4 regions of the Aeromonas sp. FDAARGOS 1416 genome follow, and region 2 is predicted to be linked to each of the others. Evidence: predicted binding sites of a transcription regulator. Region 2 holds the regulator's gene; each other region holds the start of a gene.
The links. Region 2 encodes sigma-54, which starts transcription at its own class of promoters, with help from an activator protein. Its sites were predicted from a motif close to TGGCACNGTTTTNGCTT; they were not measured.
Positions count from the first base shown of each region.

Region 1: the regulator sigma-54 is predicted to act here: its motif matches at 2,923-2,939, upstream of glnA (glutamate--ammonia ligase).
Region 3: the regulator sigma-54 is predicted to act here: its motif matches at 3,473-3,489, upstream of flgA (flagellar basal body P-ring formation chaperone FlgA).
Region 4: the regulator sigma-54 is predicted to act here: its motif matches at 3,416-3,432, upstream of fliE (flagellar hook-basal body complex protein FliE).

Region 1 covers NZ_CP077301.1:3,959,135-3,964,572, reverse strand. Annotated here, with positions in the region: gene I6L46_RS18005 (TrkH family potassium uptake protein) at 1-456, shown strand, start outside; gene typA (translational GTPase TypA) at 833-2,644, opposite strand; gene glnA (glutamate--ammonia ligase) at 2,996-4,405, shown strand; gene I6L46_RS17990 (DUF4124 domain-containing protein) at 4,521-5,105, shown strand; gene glnL (nitrogen regulation protein NR(II)) at 5,186-5,438, shown strand, end outside.
Region 2 covers NZ_CP077301.1:3,384,464-3,389,901, reverse strand. Annotated here, with positions in the region: gene lptB (LPS export ABC transporter ATP-binding protein) at 1-640, shown strand, start outside; gene I6L46_RS15290 (RNA polymerase factor sigma-54) at 706-2,145, shown strand; gene hpf (ribosome hibernation promoting factor) at 2,166-2,453, shown strand; gene ptsN (PTS IIA-like nitrogen regulatory protein PtsN) at 2,456-2,902, shown strand; gene rapZ (RNase adapter RapZ) at 2,948-3,814, shown strand; gene npr (PTS phosphocarrier protein NPr) at 3,835-4,107, shown strand; gene I6L46_RS15265 (transcription antiterminator) at 4,125-5,438, opposite strand, start outside.
Region 3 covers NZ_CP077301.1:804,754-810,191, reverse strand. Annotated here, with positions in the region: gene I6L46_RS03680 (flagellar hook assembly protein FlgD) at 1-570, opposite strand, end outside; gene flgC (flagellar basal body rod protein FlgC) at 586-1,005, opposite strand; gene flgB (flagellar basal body rod protein FlgB) at 1,005-1,403, opposite strand; gene I6L46_RS03665 (protein-glutamate O-methyltransferase CheR) at 1,699-2,523, opposite strand; gene I6L46_RS03660 (chemotaxis protein CheV) at 2,541-3,452, opposite strand; gene flgA (flagellar basal body P-ring formation chaperone FlgA) at 3,597-4,280, shown strand; gene flgM (flagellar biosynthesis anti-sigma factor FlgM) at 4,372-4,692, shown strand; gene I6L46_RS03645 (flagella synthesis protein FlgN) at 4,689-5,105, shown strand; gene yfcE (phosphodiesterase) at 5,142-5,438, opposite strand, start outside.
Region 4 covers NZ_CP077301.1:2,462,459-2,467,896, forward strand. Annotated here, with positions in the region: gene fliH (flagellar assembly protein FliH) at 1-164, opposite strand, end outside; gene fliG (flagellar motor switch protein FliG) at 233-1,294, opposite strand; gene fliF (flagellar basal-body MS-ring/collar protein FliF) at 1,287-2,996, opposite strand; gene fliE (flagellar hook-basal body complex protein FliE) at 3,059-3,376, opposite strand; gene I6L46_RS10920 (GyrI-like domain-containing protein) at 3,531-4,442, shown strand; gene I6L46_RS10925 (amidohydrolase) at 4,509-5,438, shown strand, end outside.

The sequences.
Region 1 (5,438 bases), 570 kb from region 2:
GTCTTCATCGTGCTGCTGGCTCTTGGGGCCTGCTCCGGCTCCACTGCGGGCGGTCTCAAGATCTTCCGGGTACAGGTGGCATTCGCCCTGTTCAGAAAGCAGATGCGCCAGCTGATGCACCCCTCTGCCGTATTCCCCCAGAAGTACAACGGCCGGACGGTCAATGACGCCATCATCCGCTCGATGATCTCCTTCGTACTGGCCTACTTCGCCATCATTCTGGTGATAGCTGCACTGCTGGGCGCTATCGGGCTTGACCCCCTGACGGCCATATCCAGCTCCATCACCGCCGTTGCCAACGTCGGCCCGGGCATGGGCCCGGTGGTCGGCCCCAGTACCAACTTTGCCAGTCTGCCGGAATCGGCCAAATGGTTGCTGTCATTCGGTATGCTGCTGGGACGACTGGAGATCCTGACAGTCGCCGTGCTCTTCTTCCCCTCGTTCTGGCGCCAGTAACCCGCATGTAGCGACGCCCTCCACCGGTGGATAACAACCGGTGGAGGGCGTCGTTTTTTATGCCCCGGATCGGGCTCCGCCCTGTAACGGCCCGGCATAAGCCACAGAGTGCTTCAGGCTGCCCACCTTGCTCACATAAGGTAAAGCTGGGTCATTAAGACAAAATCCATAAATTAAATTTATAGCGATTGCTTTGGCTCACCCATAAGAGCCCGCCCCTGCCAGCAGGCCCGGCAGCAGCGCTTATCCACAAAGCAAGGTGCAACCGAACCGCGCAGCCCAACGCAGATAAAAAAAGGCCCAAACCTCAGGTTTGGGCCTTTCTATCAGCGAATCGTCAGCCACCACGAGGGCTACCGAGACTCAGCACATGGGATTAACCACGGCCAGAGCGCTTGCGATCCAGCTCGGTCAGCAGCTTCTTACGGATACGGATGCTCTTCGGAGTCACTTCTACCAGTTCATCGTTGTCGATGAACTCGAGAGCCTGTTCCAGAGTCATGCGGATCGGCGGAGTCAGAACCTGAGCTTCGTCGGTACCGGAGGCACGCATGTTGGTCAGCTGCTTGCCTTTCAGGCAGTTAACAGTCAGGTCGTTGGAACGGGAGTGGATACCGATCACCTGGCCTTCGTACACTTCGGTCGCGTGACCGATGAACAGACGACCGCGGTCTTGCAGACCGAACAGGGCGTAAGTCAGTGCCTTACCGGTAGCGTTGGAGATCAGCACGCCGTTCTGACGCTCACCGATGCTGCCACCCTTGTGCGGACCGTAGTGGTCGAAGGTGTGGTACAGCAGACCGGTACCGGAGGTCATGGTCATGAACTCGGTCTGGAAGCCGATCAGGCCACGGCTCGGGATCATGAAGTCCAGACGGACACGACCCTTGCCATCCGGGGTCATGTTGGTCATTTCGCCCTTACGCAGACCCAGCTGCTCCATGACGGAACCCTGGTGCGCTTCTTCCACGTCCACAGTAACGGTTTCGAACGGTTCTTGCAGCTCGCCGTCAACGGTACGCAGGATTACTTCCGGACGGGATACCGCCAGCTCGTAACCTTCGCGACGCATGTTTTCGATCAGGATGGAGAGGTGCAGTTCACCACGACCGGATACACGGAACTTGTCCGGATCATCAGTCTCTTCAACGCGCAGGGCCACGTTGTGGACCAACTCCTGATTCAGACGCTCCAGAATGTTGCGGGAGGTCACGAACTTGCCCTCTTTACCGGCGAACGGTGAGGTGTTGACCTGGAAGGTCATGTTCACGGTCGGCTCGTCAACGGAGAGCGGCGGCAGCGCTTCAACAGCACCGTTGTCGCAGATGGTGTCGGAGATCTTCAGCTCGCCCAGACCGGTGATGGCGATGATGTCGCCAGCTTGCGCGTCGGCAACTTCGGTACGGGACAGGCCCAGATAGCCCAGCACCTGACCGACTTTACCGTTGCGGGTCTTGCCGTCGGCACCAACGATGGTGACCTGCTGGTTGGTCTTGACGCGACCACGGGTGATACGGCCGATACCGATAACGCCCACGTAGGAGTTGTAGTCCAGCTGGGAGATCTGCATCTGGAACGCGCCTTCGGTGTCAGCTTTCGGGGCTTCCACGTTGTCGACGATGGCCTGGAACAGCGGCTCCATGTTCTCGGACTCAACGTCCTGATCCATGGTGGCCCAACCGTTCAGTGCAGAGGCGTAAACCACTTTGAAGTCCAGCTGTTCGTCAGTCGCGCCCAGGTTGTCGAACAGGTCAAATACCTGATCCATTACCCAGTCAGGACGAGCACCCGGACGGTCAACCTTGTTGATGACCACGATCGGCTTCAGACCCTGAGCGAACGCTTTCTGGGTCACGAAACGGGTTTGCGGCATCGGGCCGTCAACGGCGTCAACCAGCAGCAGCACGGAGTCAACCATGGACAGTACGCGCTCTACTTCACCACCGAAGTCGGCGTGACCCGGGGTATCAACGATGTTGATGCGGTAGTCATTCCAGCGGATCGCAGTGTTCTTGGCGAGAATGGTGATGCCACGTTCCCGTTCCAGATCATTGGAGTCCATGATCCGTTCCTGGCCTTCCGTGGAGCGGTCCAGTGTGCCGGACTGCTGCAGCAGCTTATCAACCAGAGTCGTTTTGCCGTGGTCAACGTGCGCAATAATCGCAATATTGCGTAAATTCTCTAACATTCTCGCCTCAATCACCGGGTAAAATTGGGCGCTAATTGTACTCTTGCCTTTGTGATCTGCCTAGCAGAATTGCAGTACATTCGCGCATAACAACAGATCTGGATCATAGACCTCTCTGACAAACCCTGCTTAGATGGGCGGTGACCGTATTTCGCGCACCATTACAGCGCACCAAAACGATCCACCATCGCACTAAATTGATGCAACGCGAGTCGAGATCGCCTGGTTTTGGGGAGCCTCTTCAGCGAGATTGCCCTGAAATCAAGCTGTCACAAACTTGGCACGATACTGGCTTATGTGAATACGACGACGCATTCACCCAGAGAGTTTTAACACCGGAGGTTACTTAGCATGTCAGCCCAGAACGTTTTGGCCCTGATCCAGGAACACGAAGTCAAGTTTGTTGATCTGCGCTTTACCGACACCAAGGGTAAAGAGCAGCATGTATCCATCCCTGCTCACCAGGTTGATGAAGATTTCTTCGAAGACGGCAAGATGTTCGATGGTTCCTCCATCGGCGGCTGGAAGGGCATCAACGAATCCGACATGGTACTGATGCCGGACGCAGCCTCCGCCAAGCTGGACCCGTTCACCGAAGAGACCACCCTGAACATCGTTTGTGACGTGCTGGAGCCTGCCACCATGCAGGGCTACGACCGCGATCCGCGCTCCATCGCCAAGCGTGCAGAAGATTTCCTGAAGTCCAGCGGCATCGCTGACACCGTGCTGTTCGGGCCGGAGCCGGAATTCTTCATGTTCGACAACATCACCTTCTCCAACACCATGGGCCACAGCTTCGTGAAAATCGAATCTGAAGAAGCCGCATGGAACTCCGGCACTGCCTATGAGCATGGCAACAAGGGTCACCGTCCGTTCGTGAAAGGCGGTTACTTCCCGGTTGCACCGGTCGACTCTTCCCAGGATATCCGCGCCGCCATGTGTCTGGTGCTGGAAGAGATGGGCCAGGTCGTTGAAGCTCACCACCACGAAGTGGCCACTGCCGGTCAGAACGAGATCGCTACCCGCTTCAATACTCTGACCCTGAAAGCGGATGAAGTGCAGGTACTGAAGTACGTGATCCACAACGTGGCCCACGCCTACAACAAGACCGTCACCTTCATGCCGAAACCCATGTTCGGTGACAACGGCTCCGGTATGCACTGCCACCAGTCTCTGGCCAAGAACGGCGTCAACCTGTTCGCCGGCGACCTGTATGGCGGTCTGTCCGAGATGGCGCTGCACTACATCGGCGGTATCATCAAGCACGCCAAGGCCATCAACGCCTTCGCCAACCCGACCACCAACTCCTACAAGCGTCTGGTTCCGGGTTATGAAGCACCGGTCATGCTGGCCTACTCTGCCCGCAACCGCTCTGCCTCCATCCGTATCCCGGTGGTTCCGAGCCCGAAAGCCCGTCGTATCGAAGTGCGCTTCCCGGATCCGGCAGCCAACCCGTACCTGGCCTTCGCAGCCCAGCTGATGGCCGGTCTGGACGGTATCATCAACAAGATCCATCCGGGCGATGCCATGGACAAGAACCTGTACGACCTGCCGCCGGAAGAGGCTGCAGAAGTACCGACCGTTGCCGGTTCTCTGGACGAAGCACTGGCTGCTCTGGATGCTGACCGCGAGTTCCTGACCCGTGGCGGCGTGTTCAGCGATGACTTCATCAACTCCTACCTGGAACTGAAACAGCAGGATGTTGACCGTGTGCGCATGACTCCGCACCCGCTGGAGTTCGAACTGTACTACTCCGTCTAAGTCTCAGCAGACTGTCCGTTTAAATCTGCTCAGCTTGCTTAATCGTGACAAAACCCGCCATCTGGCGGGTTTTTTCTCTGATAGGATTAAGCAAAATACCGTCAAGGAGAGATGGATGAACAACAAGCATGGCATAGGGGTGCTCAGCCTCCTGTTGCTGACCTCGTTCGGTGCGGACGCGGCCAAGGTCTACTCCTGGGTCGATGGCAATGGCATCACCCACTACTCGGATGCGCCACCACCCGGCAAAAACGCCAAAGAGGTCGATCTGCGGGTCGCCCCGCTGCTGGGCAGCAGCGCGCCCAGATCGGTGCAGGTGGATAACTTCAACAGCCTGACTGGCGCCGATGCCAAGAAAGAGAAAGAGGCGGCCAAGCTGACCATCGAACTGCTCTCCCCGGAACAGGGCAGCACCCTGCGCGACAACACAGGCAACATCGTCTTTCAGGGCACCATCAGCCCCAAACCTCCGACCCAGTATGATGTGCGCCTGACCCTGGATGGCAAAGCCGCCCCCATCGTCAGCAACAGCCTCTCTGTCCGGGTCGAAAACGTCGATCGCGGCGCCCACGAGGCTCAGCTCGAGCTGCTTGCTAAAGACGGTACGATCCTTGCTAAATCCAGTGCAGTCACCTTTTACCTGCATAGAGCGAGCGTGACGCCGGCTCCCAAACCCACCCCCAAAGCCAACCAGGGGTGATATAGCGCACCGATGCGGGTAAACTCTATGCACCATATCGGTGCATAACAGGTGTGTAGCACCGTTTTAGGGAGAAACCTGTGCCAACCCGCTCGGACAACGCCAAAACACTCTTGGATAATTTGCTGACCGCCGTGATCCTGATGGATGAGCGGCTCTGCATCCAGTTCGTCAACCCGGCGGCTGAACAGCTGCTCTCCCTCAGTGAACGCAGGCTGATCGGCATCGAACTGCCCCATCTGCTGGAACATATCTCCCTCGATTTGCAGCGACTCAAGCAGTGCCTCGCGTCAGGGCAAGGCTTTACCGATAGCGAAGTGACTCTGGTGGTAG
Region 2 (5,438 bases):
CCAGATTGTCGGCCTGCTCGGCCCCAACGGGGCGGGCAAGACCACCTCCTTCTACATGATCGTGGGGCTGGTGCAGCGCGATGCCGGTCTCATCACCATCGACGATCAGGACATCAGCCTGCAGCCCATGCATGTGCGGGCGCGTAACGGCATCGGTTACCTGCCGCAGGAGGCCTCCATCTTCCGTCGCCTGTCGGTATTCGACAACCTGATGGGAGTGATGCAGACCCGCAAGGGGTTGAGCCGTGAGGAGCGTGAGGACAAGGTTCAGCAACTGCTGGAAGAGTTCAACATCACCCACATTCGCGACAACCTGGGGCAGAGCCTCTCCGGCGGTGAGCGCCGTCGGGTCGAGATCGCCCGTGCGCTGGCGGCCGAGCCGCGTTTTATTCTGCTGGATGAACCCTTTGCAGGGGTTGACCCGATTTCTGTGATAGACATCAAGAAGATCATTCAGCATCTGAAAGATAGAGGCCTTGGCGTCTTGATTACCGACCACAACGTCAGAGAGACTCTGGACGTATGTGAGAAGGCCTATATCGTCAGCCACGGCAAGATGATTGCCGAAGGTGCACCGGCTGACATCCTTGCCGATGAGCAGGTCAAGCGCGTCTATTTGGGCGATCAATTCAGTCTATAGTAAGGGGGCATGCCTTCATTTCCTTTGACGAGTGCCTCGCTGAACATAAGGATATCCCGACGTAGATGAAGCCGACATTACAGTTGCGTCTCGGTCAGTCCCTGACCATGACGCCGCAATTACAACAAGCGATTCGTCTGCTCCAGCTCTCCACTCTGGAACTTCAGCAGGAAATTCAGCAAGCGCTCGAAAACAACCCTCTGCTGGAGCAGGAAGAGAGCGAGGCGCAAGAGACCAGTCCGGAAGCGCCGGTCGATGCCAGCCAGCTGGATTCCAGCGATGCCATGGCTCAGGAGCAGATGCCGGACGAGTTGCCGGTGGATACCACCTGGGACGAGGTTTACTCTGCCGGCACCGCCCAGAGCGCGGGCCCCATCCACGATGGGGAAGATAGCGTCTATCAGGGTGAAACCACCGAAAACCTGCAGGATTATCTGCTGTGGCAGATGCGGCTCACACCGTTCAGCGATGTGGATGCCGCCATCGCGCTCGCCATCATCGATGCCATCGACGAATCCGGTTATCTGACCGTTGCGCTGGAGGATATTCAGGCTGCCGTCACCAGCGATGACGTAGAGGTGGAACTCGATGAGGTCGAGGCGGTACTCAAGCGGGTGCAGCACTTCGATCCGGTCGGCATTGCTGCCCGCTCTGTGCAGGAGTGTTTGCTGATCCAGCTGGATCAGTATGACCCACAGACCCCCTGGCTCAACGAGGCCAAGGAGGTGATCCTCGAGCACATGGAGCTGCTCGGCAACCGGGATTACCGCACCCTCGCCCGCAAGACAAAACTCAAAGAGAGCGACCTCAAGGAGGTGCTGGATCTGATCCAGCTGCTGGAGCCGCGTCCCGGTAACGGCATCATCCAGAGCGACTCCCAGTATGTGATCCCCGACGTCTCCGTGGTCAAGAAGGGCAGCAAGTGGGTGGTCGAGCTCAATCCCGACTCCGCCCCCCGCATCCGGGTCAACGAGACCTATGCCGCCATGGCCCGCAACGCCCGAAGCAGCACCGACACCCAGTTTATTCGCTCCCATTTGCAGGAAGCCAAGTGGTTCATCAAGAGCCTGGAAAGTCGCAATGACACCCTGCTGAAAGTGGCCAGTTGCATTGTCGAGCAGCAACAGGGCTTTTTCGAGTATGGTGAAGAGGCGATGAAGCCGATGGTGCTCAATGACATCGCCGAAGCGGTAGAGATGCATGAGTCGACCATCTCCCGGGTGACGACCCAGAAGTACATGCATACCCCCCGTGGTATCTTCGAATTGAAGTTTTTTTTCTCCAGCCATGTGAACACCGAAGGAGGAGGAGAGTGCTCATCGACCGCAATTCGCGCGCTCATCAAGAAGCTGGTCACGGCAGAGAATCCTGCCAAGCCGTTAAGTGATAGCAAGATCGCGGATTTGCTGGCCGAACAGGGTATTATGGTGGCGAGACGCACGATCGCTAAGTATCGCGAATCCTTGTTTATCCCACCTTCCAATCAGCGCAAACGCCTGGTTTAGGCAAACAAAAGGATGATGTTATGCAAATTAACCTGACCGGACACCATGTCGAGATCACCGAAGCTCTGCGTGATTATGTGAATAACAAATTTGCCAAACTCGAGCGTCACTTCGACCACATCAACAATGTTCATGTGGTGCTTAGCGTGGAAAAACTGAACCAGATAGCGGAAGCCAAATTGCACGTCAGCGGTGGCGAAGTGTTTGCCAACTCTGAACATGCCGATATGTATGCTGCGATAGACACCTTGCTCGACAAGCTGGACAGGCAGATCATCAAGCACAAAGATAAGTTAAATAAAAAATAACCATGCAACTTGAACACATACTGAGTCGGGACTGCACCAAGAGTGCAGTCCCTTGTACCAGCAAGAAACGCGCCCTCGAAATCATCAGCGAGCTGGCCGCCGAACGCCTTGGCACCTCCCGTCAGGCGCTGTTCGAATGCTTGCTGGCCCGCGAAAAAATGGGTAGTACCGGGATCGGTGCCGGTATTGCGATCCCCCACGGTCGCATTGACGATGAGTTCCCGCCAACCGCGATCCTGATGACCTTTGCCGACCCTATTCCTTTCGACTCCATCGACAATCAACCGGTTGACCTGCTGTTTGCCTTGCTGGTGCCGGAAAGCGAGTGCAAGCAGCATCTCAAGACCCTTTCTCTGATGGCTTCCAAGCTGGGTGACAAGGCGGTTTGCCGCCAGTTGCGTCAGGCAACCAGCGACGAAGAGCTCTATCAGATCATGACCTCGGCCTGACAGCAGGCCAAGGATGAGACACCCGCTTTGGCGTGAGGGAACAAGATGCAGTTAATCGTGGTAAGTGGACGTTCGGGCTCCGGTAAAACGGTAGCCCTGCGAGTGCTGGAAGATCTGGGTTACTACTGTGTGGACAACCTGCCGGTCAATCTGCTGCCCCAGCTTATTGTCTCGGTGGAGAGCCAGTACGACAAGCTGGCGGTCAGCATCGATGTGCGCAACCTGCCGAGCGATCCGGAGAAACTGGAAAATCTGTTGGCACAGGTGCGCAATGAGGGGCGGGTAGAGTTCTCCAGCTTTTTCTTCGACGCTGACAATGGCACCCTGCTCAAGCGCTATGGCGAGAGCCGCCGCTTGCACCCCCTCTCACGCAACAAGCTGTCGCTGGATGAGGCAATACGTCAGGAGACCCACCTGCTGGCGCCACTCTCCTCGACCGCTGACCTGCGCATCGACACCACCACCCTCAGCATTCACGACCTGAGCGAGCTCATCAAGACCAGGGTGCTCGGCAAGAAAGAGAATGAGCTGGTGCTGGTGTTCGAGTCGTTCGGCTTCAAGTATGGCATTCCCAAGGATGCCGACTTCGTGTTCGATGCTCGCTTCCTGCCCAATCCACACTGGATTCCCGAACTCAAGCCGTTTACCGGCAAGGATGAGCCGGTTGCCAACTACCTCTCGGCGCAGGCTGACGTGATGCTGTTTACCCAGCAGATCGAAAACATGCTGGTGACCTGGTTGCCCCATCTGGAGCGCAATAATCGCAGCTACCTGACGGTCGGTATCGGTTGTACCGGTGGGCAGCACCGCTCGGTCTTTATCGCCGAGCGGTTGGCGAGTGCTTTCCGCTTGCTTGGCAAGAACGTGCAGATCCGCCACCGCACTCTCGACAAGAGTGCCCCCCAATCCTGACGGACCAATAGGACGATCCGATGACTGTTTCCGCCTCGGTTGAAGTGAAAAACAAGCTGGGTATTCATGCCAGACCGGCCATGATGCTGTTCGAACTGGTGCAGGGTTTCGATGCCCATGTGTTGCTGCGCAATGAAGATGGTGTGGAGGCTGATGCCGACAGCATTATTGGCTTGTTGATGCTCGATTCGGCTCAAGGCAGGCAGGTAGAGGTTCAGGTAGAGGGCCCCGAAGAGGAGGAGGCCCTTGCTGCCGTGGTGGAGCTGTTCACCTCCGGCTTCAACGAGGAGTAGTCACTCCTCGTTTTATGTTATGAACGGGTACGCGCCAGCGCTTTGAAGCTGGCAAAATCGCGACAAGCCAGCAGATTCCTGCTGGCTTTTTCGTTCATCAGTGCCAGAAACAGGTCGTAGAGACCCATCGCCTCCTCGTAGTCGGCCTTGCTGATGGCCAGCACGAAGATGAGCGTCGCGATTTCACCATTCCCCCAGTCAATCCCCTGCGGGGCCAGCACGGTGTAAACCAGAGTGCGGCGTGCCAGCAGACCGAGGGAGTGGGGCAGGGCGATCCCTTCTCCCAACATGGTGGATACGATCCGCTCCCGCTCCTGCAGTGAGGCTCTGAAGCCGCTCTCCACCAGATCTTCCGCCTCCAGCTGATCACAGATGCGGGCAAACAGTTCGGCCTGGGTAAGGGGTTCTGTGACCACCATGAAGTGGTCGGCATCGAAATATTTGTCGAGCATGTAGGGGCGGGTGCGGTCGATCAGCACCAGCTTGCCAAGCTGCTCCAGCTGGTATTGGGTCGGGAAGGGGGCAACGAGTACCACGGGAGCGTTTTTTTCGTTCACCTTGACGGTACTGATGACAAAGTCCTGTGCGATCTGCGCCAGACCTTCGTAATCCCGCACTGACTCCAGCGTGGTCAGCTGCAACTGGGGATACTCCCGCTTGATGCGTGCTTCCAGCACCCGGAAGGTGGCGTTGCCCGCATCGCAAAGCAATAGCGCCTGCGGGCGGCGGGTATAGCCGATATCGTAATGGCGCTCCAGCCCGACCCCGATATGGATCACCAGATAGCCGATCTCGTGGTGGGTCAATCGGTAGGGGGTTTGCTTGATCCACTCCGAAATGGCCGCCAGCGTGATGTCGTAGGCGAGGGGGTAGTACTGCTTGATGTGATCGGCCAGCGGGTTGTGGTTGCCAATCTGGTATTTGACCCGTAGCAGCATGGCGCTGATATGGGTTTGCAGGTCGGCCCGCAGCTGTTGGTCGTCTCGCAGGTCGTAAGGGTAGTGTTGATGAATGTAGGTCAGCAGATGCTCCACCAGCTGTTCGCTCTCGGCGGCCATCGCTGGGCTGAGCTGGGGAGTATCGGCAATCAGGCGCGCCTGGATTTGGATAGCGAGACTGGCGATCTCGTCCTCTACGGGGGGCGTCAGGGTGGGCAATACCGCATATATATCGCGAGATACTGCCAGCAGCGGCAGAGTCAGATCCTCGCTGGCGAAGTGGCGCAACTCGTGACCGGATGCCTGACGCAGCAGGGCAACGGCGCAGTAGATGGCGAGCTGCTGCAGGCTCTCGTCAGCGAGACGCAGCTGATGTCGGGCAAGCTGGGCATG
Region 3 (5,438 bases), 1.9 Mb from region 2:
TGCAGCAATATTTTCCGACTTGCCATCAAGAGTACCGCTGGCTTTGACGACATACTTGCCTGCAGAAACTCGGTTACCAGCCTTGTCTGTACCATCCCAAGCAACTTCTACGTTACCTTTTTGCTCTCCTTCCAGAGGAAACTCTTTGATAACTTGTCCCTTTTCGTCTTCGATAGTGATTTTGATATTCGCATATTTATTAGTAGTGCCAACCGCTACGACTGCTGATAGTGGCCCCTCTTTGTCTAAATAGCTTATATTGCTTGGCAGTAGCACATTTTGACCTACCAAAGAGGATGCTTGCAGGGCTTGACTGGAAATCATCTGGTCATTGAGTTTCCCCATCTGGGTAGACAAACTACTAATCCCCTCCGAAGTTGACATGGACGCCATTTGGGAAAGCATCTGGGCATTGTCGACAGGCTTGAAGGGGTCTTGATACGATAATTGCATTGTTAGCAGCTTCATAAATGAAGCCTGATCCAGCTCTTTCTTCGGCGCCGTTGTGCTGCCTGTCGTCTGGGTCGTGGTACGGCTGATGCCGTTCACATTATTGGTTGTATCGACCATGCTGCATCCCTCCTATCAGGACTTGCCAAGCTGGAGCGTCTGCTGCAGCATCTTCTTGGCCGAATCTGCAACCTGTACGTTGGTCTGGTAGCTGCGCGAGGCGTTGATCATGTCGGCCATCTCTTCAACCATGTTGACGTTTGGCTTGAAGATAAAACCGTCTTTATCCGCCATCGGGTGGTTGGGGTTGTACTCCTTGAGCAGTGGCGCCTTGCTCTCGACAATCCCCTTCACCTCAACCCCGACCGAGCCCTGCTTGTCAGACATCGCCTGATCGAGCTGGGCGGCAAAGACTGGCCGCCTGGCGTGGTAAGTATTTTCCACACTGGAGCTGACGCTGTCCGCGTTGGCCATGTTGCTGGCAACCGTGTTGAGGCGCACTGACTGTGCGCTCATAGCCGAGCCTGCTATGTCAAAGACCTTGAACAAACTCATCACTGCTCTCCTTTCAGGGCCTTGAGCAGGCCACTGATTTTGCTATTCATAAATTCAAGGGAGGTTTGATACTCGAGGCTATTGCGCAGAAATTCGCTGCGCTCCTGCTGCACATCGACTGTATTGCCGTCACCGGTATCCGGTTGCAGCGGGTTGCGATATTGCACGGTACCTGGGGCGTCCATATTCAAGGCAAAGTGCTTTTCGCTGGTCGTTGCCAAACCAAACCCCTGATGCGACTGGGCCTCCTGCAATGCCTGAGCAAAATTGATATCCCTGGCTTTGAAGCCCGGGGTATCTGCGTTGGCAATATTGCTGGAAAGCACCTCAGCACGCTTGGCGCGAACGCTTATGGTGTGTTGATGCACACCGAATGCCTTGTCAAATGAAAGAGCCATAGCACACCTCCTGCTTGGTTTATTTTGTTTGCAAGAGGCGTGCCATAAGCAAATCACTCAGATCGATGGTTTGGGTATGAGCACATTTCAGACCGAAAACGGCAGGAGCATCTCGTGCATTGAGTCAGACGGCATCATTTGGCCACCTTAAGGTTTCAACCACTTTTGCAGTGGCGAGATATGGTAGGTAAATAGAAAGACTGAGCTGTAGATAAAGAAAGAGGGAGGCTCGTAGCTTCCCTCTTTGCATGAACTGGCAATATTCGGCAGACCCCGAATATCAGGGCCCTCAAGCCTATTTGACCTTGTAGACAATCCCCGGATTACAGCGGATCATCTCAAACCGATCGGTCAACCCGGCCAGTGACTCCGACGCTCCCAGCATCAGATATCCACCGGGGTTGAGACTGGCAGCAAACTGGTTGAGGATCTTCGACTTCACTTCCGGCGCAAAATAGATGAGCACGTTACGGCAAAAAATAATGTCAAACTTGCCGAGCAGACTATAGCTCTCCAACAAGTTGAGTGGCCGGAAGGTGGTCAATTTTCTGACTCGCTCGGCAACCCGCATCTTGTTGTCACCGTAAGGCTCAAAAAACATCTTCTTGCGCTCCGGTGACAAACCGCGCGCCAGAGCAAGGCTATCGTAAACGCCTTCCTTACACTGATTGAGCATGGTCGTCGAAATATCCGTCCCGACAATCTGCACGCCACCAGGCAAGGTACCCGGCTTTTTCATCTGCTGCTCCAGTGCCGTCATGGCAATGGAATAGGGCTCCTGACCTGACGAGGAAGCGGCTGACCAGATCTTGATGGGGCGGCCACTTTTCCCCAACTCGGGGAAAATCTTGTCAGTAAGAAGCTGAAACGGGTAAGTATCACGAAACCAGAGGGTCTCGTTGGTCGTCATGGCATCTACTACGGCCATTTTCAGGTCACGCTCTCGCACACTCATTGCACGGGTAACCAGATCAGACAGACTCTCGATGCCAAACTGAGCCATCAAAGGTGAAAGACGGCTCTTCACCAGATACTGTTTGTTATCCCCCAGCACAATTCCGCTCTGTACCGCCAGAAAGTTGCTGAACTGTTTGTATAAGTCGTCCGAAAGTGTCTTCATGCAGCTGTTCTTCTTTATTAGAGTGCGTTTTGTACGGCCTTGGCCAATTCATCAGGCTGGAACTTGGCGATAAAATTGTTCGCACCAACTTTCTGCACCATTGCCTGGTTGAATACTCCACTGAGCGAGGTATGCAGAATAACATGCAAATCCTTGAGATTGGGATTATTCCGGATCTCGGCAGTGAAGGTATAGCCATCCATTTCCGGCATTTCGATATCCGAAATAACCAGCGCAACCTGATCCTTGATAGGACCATTTTTGGTCATTTCCAGCAGCATGTTCAATGCTTCGCGGCCATCTTTTGCCAACACGCACTCGACACCGATGGCCTCAAGCGCACGTTGTACCTGTTTGCGTGCCACTGAGGAGTCATCCGCAACAAGAACAGGACGCCCCAGAGTCGGGTGGTCGACACTGGCCTGAACCAGCTCCTCACTAACATCCGTTGCAACCGGCGAAATTTCGTTCAATATCCGCTCAACATCAAGGATTTCGACCAACTCGCCATCGACTTCAGTCACGGCTGTCATGTAGTTGATGCGACCCGCACCTTTGGGCGGAGGCAGGATGGATTCCCAGTTCATATTGATGATGCGCTCGACCGAATGCACCAGAAAACCCTGAATAGAGCGGTTGTACTCGGAGATGATAATGAAGCATTTGCTCAGATCATCAATCGGGCGTTTACCAACTGCCATGCTGAGATCGATGACCGAGATAGTCTGGCCACGAATATGTGCGACCCCGCGGATGCAGGAGTTCAATTTGGGCATCACGGTCAAGGGGGGACACTGCAACACTTCACGCACTTTGAATACGTTGATGCCAAATCTTTGACGTCCATTGAGACGAAACAACAACAACTCCAGCCGGTTTTGCCCCACTAGCTGGGTACGTTGGTTGACCGAGTCCAGGATACTGGCCATAAACACTCCCTAAAAACGCTTGGCATTAATCATGCATGCGTGATGGATTGCGTCAGACTATCGATGTGACAACGAACAGATTCTGAAGCAATCATAGTTAAATATGGTGATATGCGTGAACAACTTATCGACCAACGAGCGAAAATGATTAACCGACTTTTACTCATCAGCCTCTTTTTTGGCAGCATATCTTCCAGCTACGCCTCGGACGTCACTACTTATCTGCAAGAAAAGGCACAAGAGTTCGTTTACAGCCAGCTGGATATTCCGTTGGATGCCAGAGCCGAGGTCACCTCTGCCACGCTGGATGAACGGCTCCCACTGACCCGCTGCGAAGATCTGCTCACTATCAGCTTACCAGCAAAAATGGAAATTCGCCGTAATACAACAGTTTACCTTAAATGTGAGGAAGAGAGGCCCTGGGACGTCTATCTCCCGGTGCGGGTCAGCATTCAAAAACCCTATGTCACTGTGACCAACCCCATCGCCAAGGGGGACCTGCTGAGTGAAAGCCAGCTGGTGTTGGCCTATCAGGATCAGACCCTGATCCGCGGCGACTACCTGACTGACACAGCCCCTCTTGTCGGAGTACGCAGCAAGCGGGAGCTAAAACCGGGGCAACCCATCCGTTTGAGCCAGGTTTGTGTCGTGTGCAAAGGGGATCAGGTCACCCTGACGGCAGAAAATAGCAACTTCCAGATCAAAACCATGGCCCGAGCCTTGCAAGATGGCAGCTTCGGAGAGATCATCAAACTCATCAATATTCGCTCCGGCAAAACCGTTGAGGGTAAAGTCAGTGCAGTAGGTGCCGTATCGGTCACTTTTTAAATCCGGATCCTTGACAACTTTTTTCTAAAGTTTTGATCTGCCGCGCCGATAAACAGGTAAGCAAACCTTAAAGCAGACGAAGGTAACTAAAATGGCCATCAACAATATCAACAACTTGGCGAATAATCGGTTGCAAAATACCGCTAATAGCCAGGGGACAGGCAGCAAGTCAGTCACCTCATCGCCCGAAAACAAAGCGGCTACTGTCAAGCTGGACTCCGTCTCCTTGACCAGTGAGGCGCAACAATTGCAAAAGATGCAACAAAACCTCAATACCGCCTCGACCGGCAATGAGAGCAAGGTCGAACGGCTGAAAAAAGCCGTCGCGAGTGGTGAATATCAGGTTAACAGCGACGCTGTGGCCAAGAAGATGTTCAGTTTCGAGGCCAATCTGGACAAAGTTCTGGGATGATGGATTTACCTTCGTTACTGCACACCCAAGATGATTACCTCAGCCAGATGCAAGGCATTCTGGAAGAAGAGTTCAGCTTGCTCGAACAGCATCAGGCACTGGCCCTGCCCGCACTGACCGAGCGCAAACAGCAGTTGCTTGCTGCGATAGAAACTCTGGACAAGACACTGGCAGAGATGCCGGAACTGGCACTGCAGCTGGCAGCCTATCCCGACGAGATGGCGCAGCTTCGTGCAAAACTGGATGCCTGCCAGGCACAAAATGATATCAACGGTCGATTGCTTGAATTGAGCATCGTCTCCAACCGTCGTCTGGCAACCTTTCTGAGTCAGCTGCGCGATCGCAACAGCCTGACCTATGACGCCAAGGGTAACACTCGCTCTGGCACCCGCTCCTACGGTATCAAGGCCTGACATCTCTTATCAGGCCTTGCATTTTTGCTCTCCGTTTTAAAGCTCCAGTCGCAACAGCTCTCGCCCGTCCTCACACGCATTGACGCGCAGTACTCCGTCCTCATAGCTCCCGTAACTGGCAGGCAACTCGCCGCGCGGGAAACAGATCGACCCCGGGTTCATCAAGATCCGTTCTCCCTGCCACTCCAGCACCGGCACATGGGTGTGACCGCTCAGGAAAAGACTACCCTCCGGCAGTTGTACCTCGTCCGGGCGATAAAGATGACCATGGCTGACAAACCAGCGCCGCTCATCGACCAGCAGCTGGTTGTAGGGGGCGGTGATGGGAAAACG
Region 4 (5,438 bases), 920 kb from region 2:
GGCTCCACCACCTCCTCTTCCTGCTGATACCAGTCGGGGGCCAGGCCAAGAGCATTGGTAGGCGCTCCCGCCTCTACCTCGACCTCCATCTCGGGCCAGCCCCAGGTCTCAACACGGGCATCATCGCCCTCGGGGCGCACATACCCACGCAGTTTGTTGTTCATGCTTTGCGCGGCTCCTCACCACAGCCTGATGCGGGTTTGGCATCGCAATTCGGTTTATGGGCCATGGCTTAGAGGAACTCCTCGCCGCCACCGGCGCCCAGCATGATCTCGCCAGCATCCGCCAGACGACGGGCGATGGAGAGGATCTCTTTCTGGGCCGCTTCCACTTCGGAGACCCGGATCGGCCCCATGGCCTCCAGATCGTCTGCCAGCATTTCGGCCGCCCGTTTGGACATGTTCTTGAAGATCTTCTCGCGCATCTGATCGTCGGAGCCCTTGAGGGCGCGTTGCAGCAGATCCCCAGGCACTTCCCGCAGCATGGTCTGGATGCCGCGATCGTCCACATCGATGAGGTTTTCGAACACGAACATCAAATCCTGGATCTGCTGGCTCATCTCTTCGTCCGACTCGCGGATGGAGTCCATCAGCTGGCCTTCGATATTGGTATCCAGGTAGTTCATGATGTTGGCGGCTGCCTTCAGGCCGCCCATCTTGGCTGCCTGGGCACCGGCCGCACCGGCGAACTGTTTCTCCATGATGTCGTTCAACTCTTGCAGTGCCGCCGGTTGTACCTCTTCGAGGTTGGCGATACGCATCACCAGATCGAGGCGCACCTGCTCCGGGAACTGGCTCAGGATCTCGGCGGATTGCTCCGGCTCCAGATAGGAGAGCACGATAGTCTGGATCTGCGGGTGTTCGTTCTGGATGATGCTGGCCACCTGACGGGCATCCATCCACTTGAGCGAATCGAGACCGCGGGCGCCTGAACCGAGAATGATCTGGTCCACCAGGTTGCTCGCCTTGTCCTCGCCAAGGGCCGCCACCAACGCCTTGCGCACGAAGTCTTCGCTGCCGATACCGATGTTGGTGTACTTCTGGATATCGTCGATGAATTGACGGTGCACCGCTGCCACCCGATCGTGACTGAAGTCGGACATGGAGGCCATCGACATACCGAGCCGCTGCACCTGCTTGGGCTCGAGATGACGGAAGATCTGGGCGGCATCCTCTTCATTGAGGCTCAGCATCAGCACCGCAGCCATCTCCATCCCCGACATCTGGTCGAGGATCTGGCGCTGACTGTCAGTGATGTCATTGCCGGTGACTTGACTCTTCTTTTCTTCAGGCATCTTTGTTCGTTACCCATTCTTTAATGACCTGAGCGGCCAGATCCGGCTCGTTCGCCACCAGCGCACGTACCGCCTTGAGCAAGTCTTCGTCACGGTGCAGATCCGGCAGTTTCAGCTGACCATCGCGTACACCAAATACCTGATCATTCTCGACTTGTGCTGACAGCAGACTCAACTCGTCGTCGCCACCCAGTACGGTATGGTTGTCGAAATCCACTTCCCCTTCCGGTTTGGCATCCGGATAGAGCAGTCGCTTGAGCATGGGGCGAACCACGGTGACGATCAAGACGATGATCACCAGTACCGAGGCGGCAATCCGCACCGCACGCCAGAACCAGGGCTGATCGTAAAGCGGCACCTCGGCCACGGTATCCAGCTCTGGACGATTGAACGGAATCGCGACCACCTCAAGGGTATCACCACGGGTCACATCAAAGCCAAGGCCACCACTCAGCAAACGACGTAATGTATCGAGTTCTGCCTGGGTGCGCGCCTCACGAGTCACGGCCCCGTCGGCACCGGGTACCGCTTTGTAATCCACGGCAACCGAGACGGTCATGCGGCGAATGCCTCCCATCTGGCGACGGGTATGGCTGACGGTGGTATCCAGCTCGAAGTTGCGGGTTGCCTCTTTGCGGGAACGGCCAGAAGCGGCAGCGCTGGCACCATCACCACCGGTCGCCTCCTCGGGAATATTGGAGGCGGCAGGGGGCTGGTTGGAGAGGGCGCCGGGCACACCACCATTGCTACCGCTGGCGCTGTTCTCTTCCATGGTCATTTCGGAGCGCACAGCAGGCAGGTCCGGGTTGTAAGTCTTGCGGGTCTGCTCCTGCTGGGAGAAGTCGAGGGAGAGATCCACTTCCGCCGTATAGTTGTCGGCCCCCAGCACCGGGATCAGGATGGCGTCAATTTTTTGTTTGTACTCCAGCTCCTGCTTCTGCTGCATGGCAAACTCTTTGCGAGTCTGGGCCGAGATCGGGTCTTGCGAGCCGGAGTTCAGCAGGCGGCCATTCTGGTCGGTGACGGTGACGCGGGTCGGCTCAAGGCCATGTACAGCGGAGGCCACCATATCGACGATGGAATCCACCTCCCCCTGCCCCAGCGCCGCCCCTTTCAGGTTGAGCACCACGGTGGCACTGGGTTTACGTTCGTTACGGGCAAACACGTTGTCTTTCGGAATGGCCAGCAGCACCTGGGCCTTGGCCACATTCTGGAACTGCTCGATGGCGCTCGCCAGCTGGCGCTCGCGGCTCAGCTTCAGACGTTCGCTCTCCATCCGCTGGCTGACGCCGAAACTGGAATCTTTCAGCAGGATATCTTCACCACCGATGTTGCTATCGGTGGCATTGGCGAGACCGGCACGGGTCAGAGCCAACTGGATAGTGGGGTAATTTTCGGCGTTGACCAGCACGCTCTTGCCATCTACCTCGTAGGGGATCTTCTGCTGATCGAGGAAGTCGAGAGTCTTCACCAGCTCCTGGGTGGTGTAGGTGCCGAGGGGACGCATGTCCGGCTCCTTGCCCCACAGCAGGATAAACACCGCAATGGCCAGACAGATGGCAAGCCCCAGGATCAGGGTGATTTGCCGCAGCACATCGGTGTTGGACAGGAAGCCCAGCGCCGAACTCTTCTGCTCATTTTCATCGAGGGCGGCGGTGCCCTCATCGTTTATCAGCAGATCGCCGTTTTGGTCAGTAGCCACGATTTATGTCCTTATTGCTGACATGTTCATGATGTTCAGTCGTCATGGTTTATTGGCGTCGCTTATACCGGCATGTTCATGATGGTCTTGTAGGCATCGACCATCTTGTTGCGCACCTGTACCGTGGCTTCAAAGGCGATGGACGATTTTTGGCCCGCGATCATCACCTCGGCCAGATCCACCGACTTGTCACCCATATCGAAACGGGTACGCAGGTCATTGGCGGCCCCTTGCAGTTCGTTGACGTTGCCAAGCGCCTGTTGCAGCAGCTGACCAAAGTCGGAGGTTACCTGACGACCGGGTTGTGCCAGCGGCGTTGCGCCTGCTTCGATCTTGAGCGCCTGCATCTCTTGCATCAGGCTGCTTGCACTAATTTCCATTTTCCATCCCCAGACAAATCATTGACGCTGGCATGCAACAAGCAATTAGAGTGCCAATGCGTTAAAAACGCGACGAGGATGAGTGGCCTGACCAGGCCGGACGGGTTCGACAACGGCAGGTGGCTCTGATTAAATCCGACTCTGACGCCCACTTTTGCTGGCTGGCAAGGAGTCCGCTCTGGATTATCGCAAACCCGTGTTCAAGGCGATGGACTACATCAGCCACCATCTGGATGACAATCCGGGCCTGGATGAGGTCGCAGCAGCGGCAGCCATCTCCACCTTCCACTTCCACCGTATTTTCAAGACGATGGTCGGCGAGACCATTGCCGGATTTACCCGGCGCCTGCGTATGGAACGCGCTGCCCGTCGCTTGCTCGCCTCCCCCCAAAGCGACATCACCACCCTCGCACTGGCCGCCGGGTTCTCCAGCTCTCAGAATTTCGCCAAGGCCTTTCGCCTGCACTTCGCCATGAGCCCCTCGGAATACCGCCAGCAGCAGGGGGGAAACTGGAAAAGCAAGATTGGAAACGATCCCCTTCCCTTTGACACCTATGATGACCTGGTCATGCACCCGGTCACCGAACACCCGGGTCTGTTGCAGGGGGCTAGCGTCAGGCAGATGCCCGCCCGGCGCGTGGCGTACATGCGCCGCCTGGGCCCCTATGGCAAAGAGACCTGTGAGCAAGCTCATCGGGATTTGCTCGCGCTGTTCGCCTCAGACGAGGCGATGACACCGGCTGGTACCCTGAGTCTCTATTGGGATATCCCCGATATCACCGATGAGACCCGTTGTCGTACTGACGTCTGCATCGAGCTGGGGCCAGAGATCCCCGCAGGGCGCCAGTTAACCACCCAGACCATCGCCGAGGGCCCCTATGCGGTATGTCACTTTATCGCTCGCGGCGATCAACTGGTCGCCTGCTGGGAGACGGCATTTCGCTGGGTAGTGGGCCAAGGGCTGAACTGCGACGATCGCCCGTGTTACGAGCAATACCACTCAGGCACGGACCCCGACCGGGATCATTACGTGTTTGATATCTGTATCCCGCTGATCAACCGATAAGCCGATACCTCATTTCCATTTACCCACTTCGGTGCCTTCGGGCACCGAAGCGACGGAGTCATGCCCATGAATATCAAAACGCTGTTTCTCGCCAGCCTGCTGGTGACGCTTCCCGCTGCCGCCAATGCCCAGTCACAGAGCCAGACGCTGATCTTTGGCGGCACCATCTACAGTGGTGATCCGGCGAACCCTCACCCGGAAGCAGTCGGCATTGAAGGTAAAAAGATAGTGGCAGTCGGCAGCTATCAGGAGGTCAGCGCCCGCCTTGGCAGCCATGCCAAGCGTCTTGATCTGAAAGGAAAGTACCTGATGCCAGGCCTCATCGACAGCCATGTTCATGCGGCATTTGCCGGTTTTCAGGGGATGACGGTTAACTTTCCCGATGCCATGAATGAGGTTGAGCAGGTGCAGCAATTTCTGACCCGCAGCAAGGATGATCCCCGCCTGACACTGGGCGATGTAGAGCTATACAGCAATGTCTCCCTCGACTACTGGCATCAGCTTCCCCTGCTCGATCAGGTGTTCAATGGCCCGCAATACCGGCAGATCCCAGTAGTGCTTGCCGGTTCGGATGCCCACACCGGTTGGGCAAATCAGGCCATGCTGCGCAAGGCTGGCATTGATGCCGACACCCTTGCCGGTCGTTATGCTCCGCTGAAAGGCAATTTTGGCCTCACCCCATCCGGCATGCTCAATGGCTTTGCCTCGGAAGGCGGCTGGGATGCCATCCTCAAGGCGCTGCCCCCCGTCAGCGACGAGACGATTGCCAGTGCCATCATGACCGCCGCCAAACAACTCAATCAGGTGGGCATTACCGCCTGGATGGACCCTATCAGCAACATTCGCCCCCTCGCCCCTATCTTCAACGCCGAGCCGGATCGCCGCGATACTGGCCTGCTGCCGGCGTACAGCATGCTCTCCCGGGAAGGCAAGCTGACCGGACATGTATCCGCACTGGCACTGGTGGGGATACATGCATCACCCGCCATCATTGAT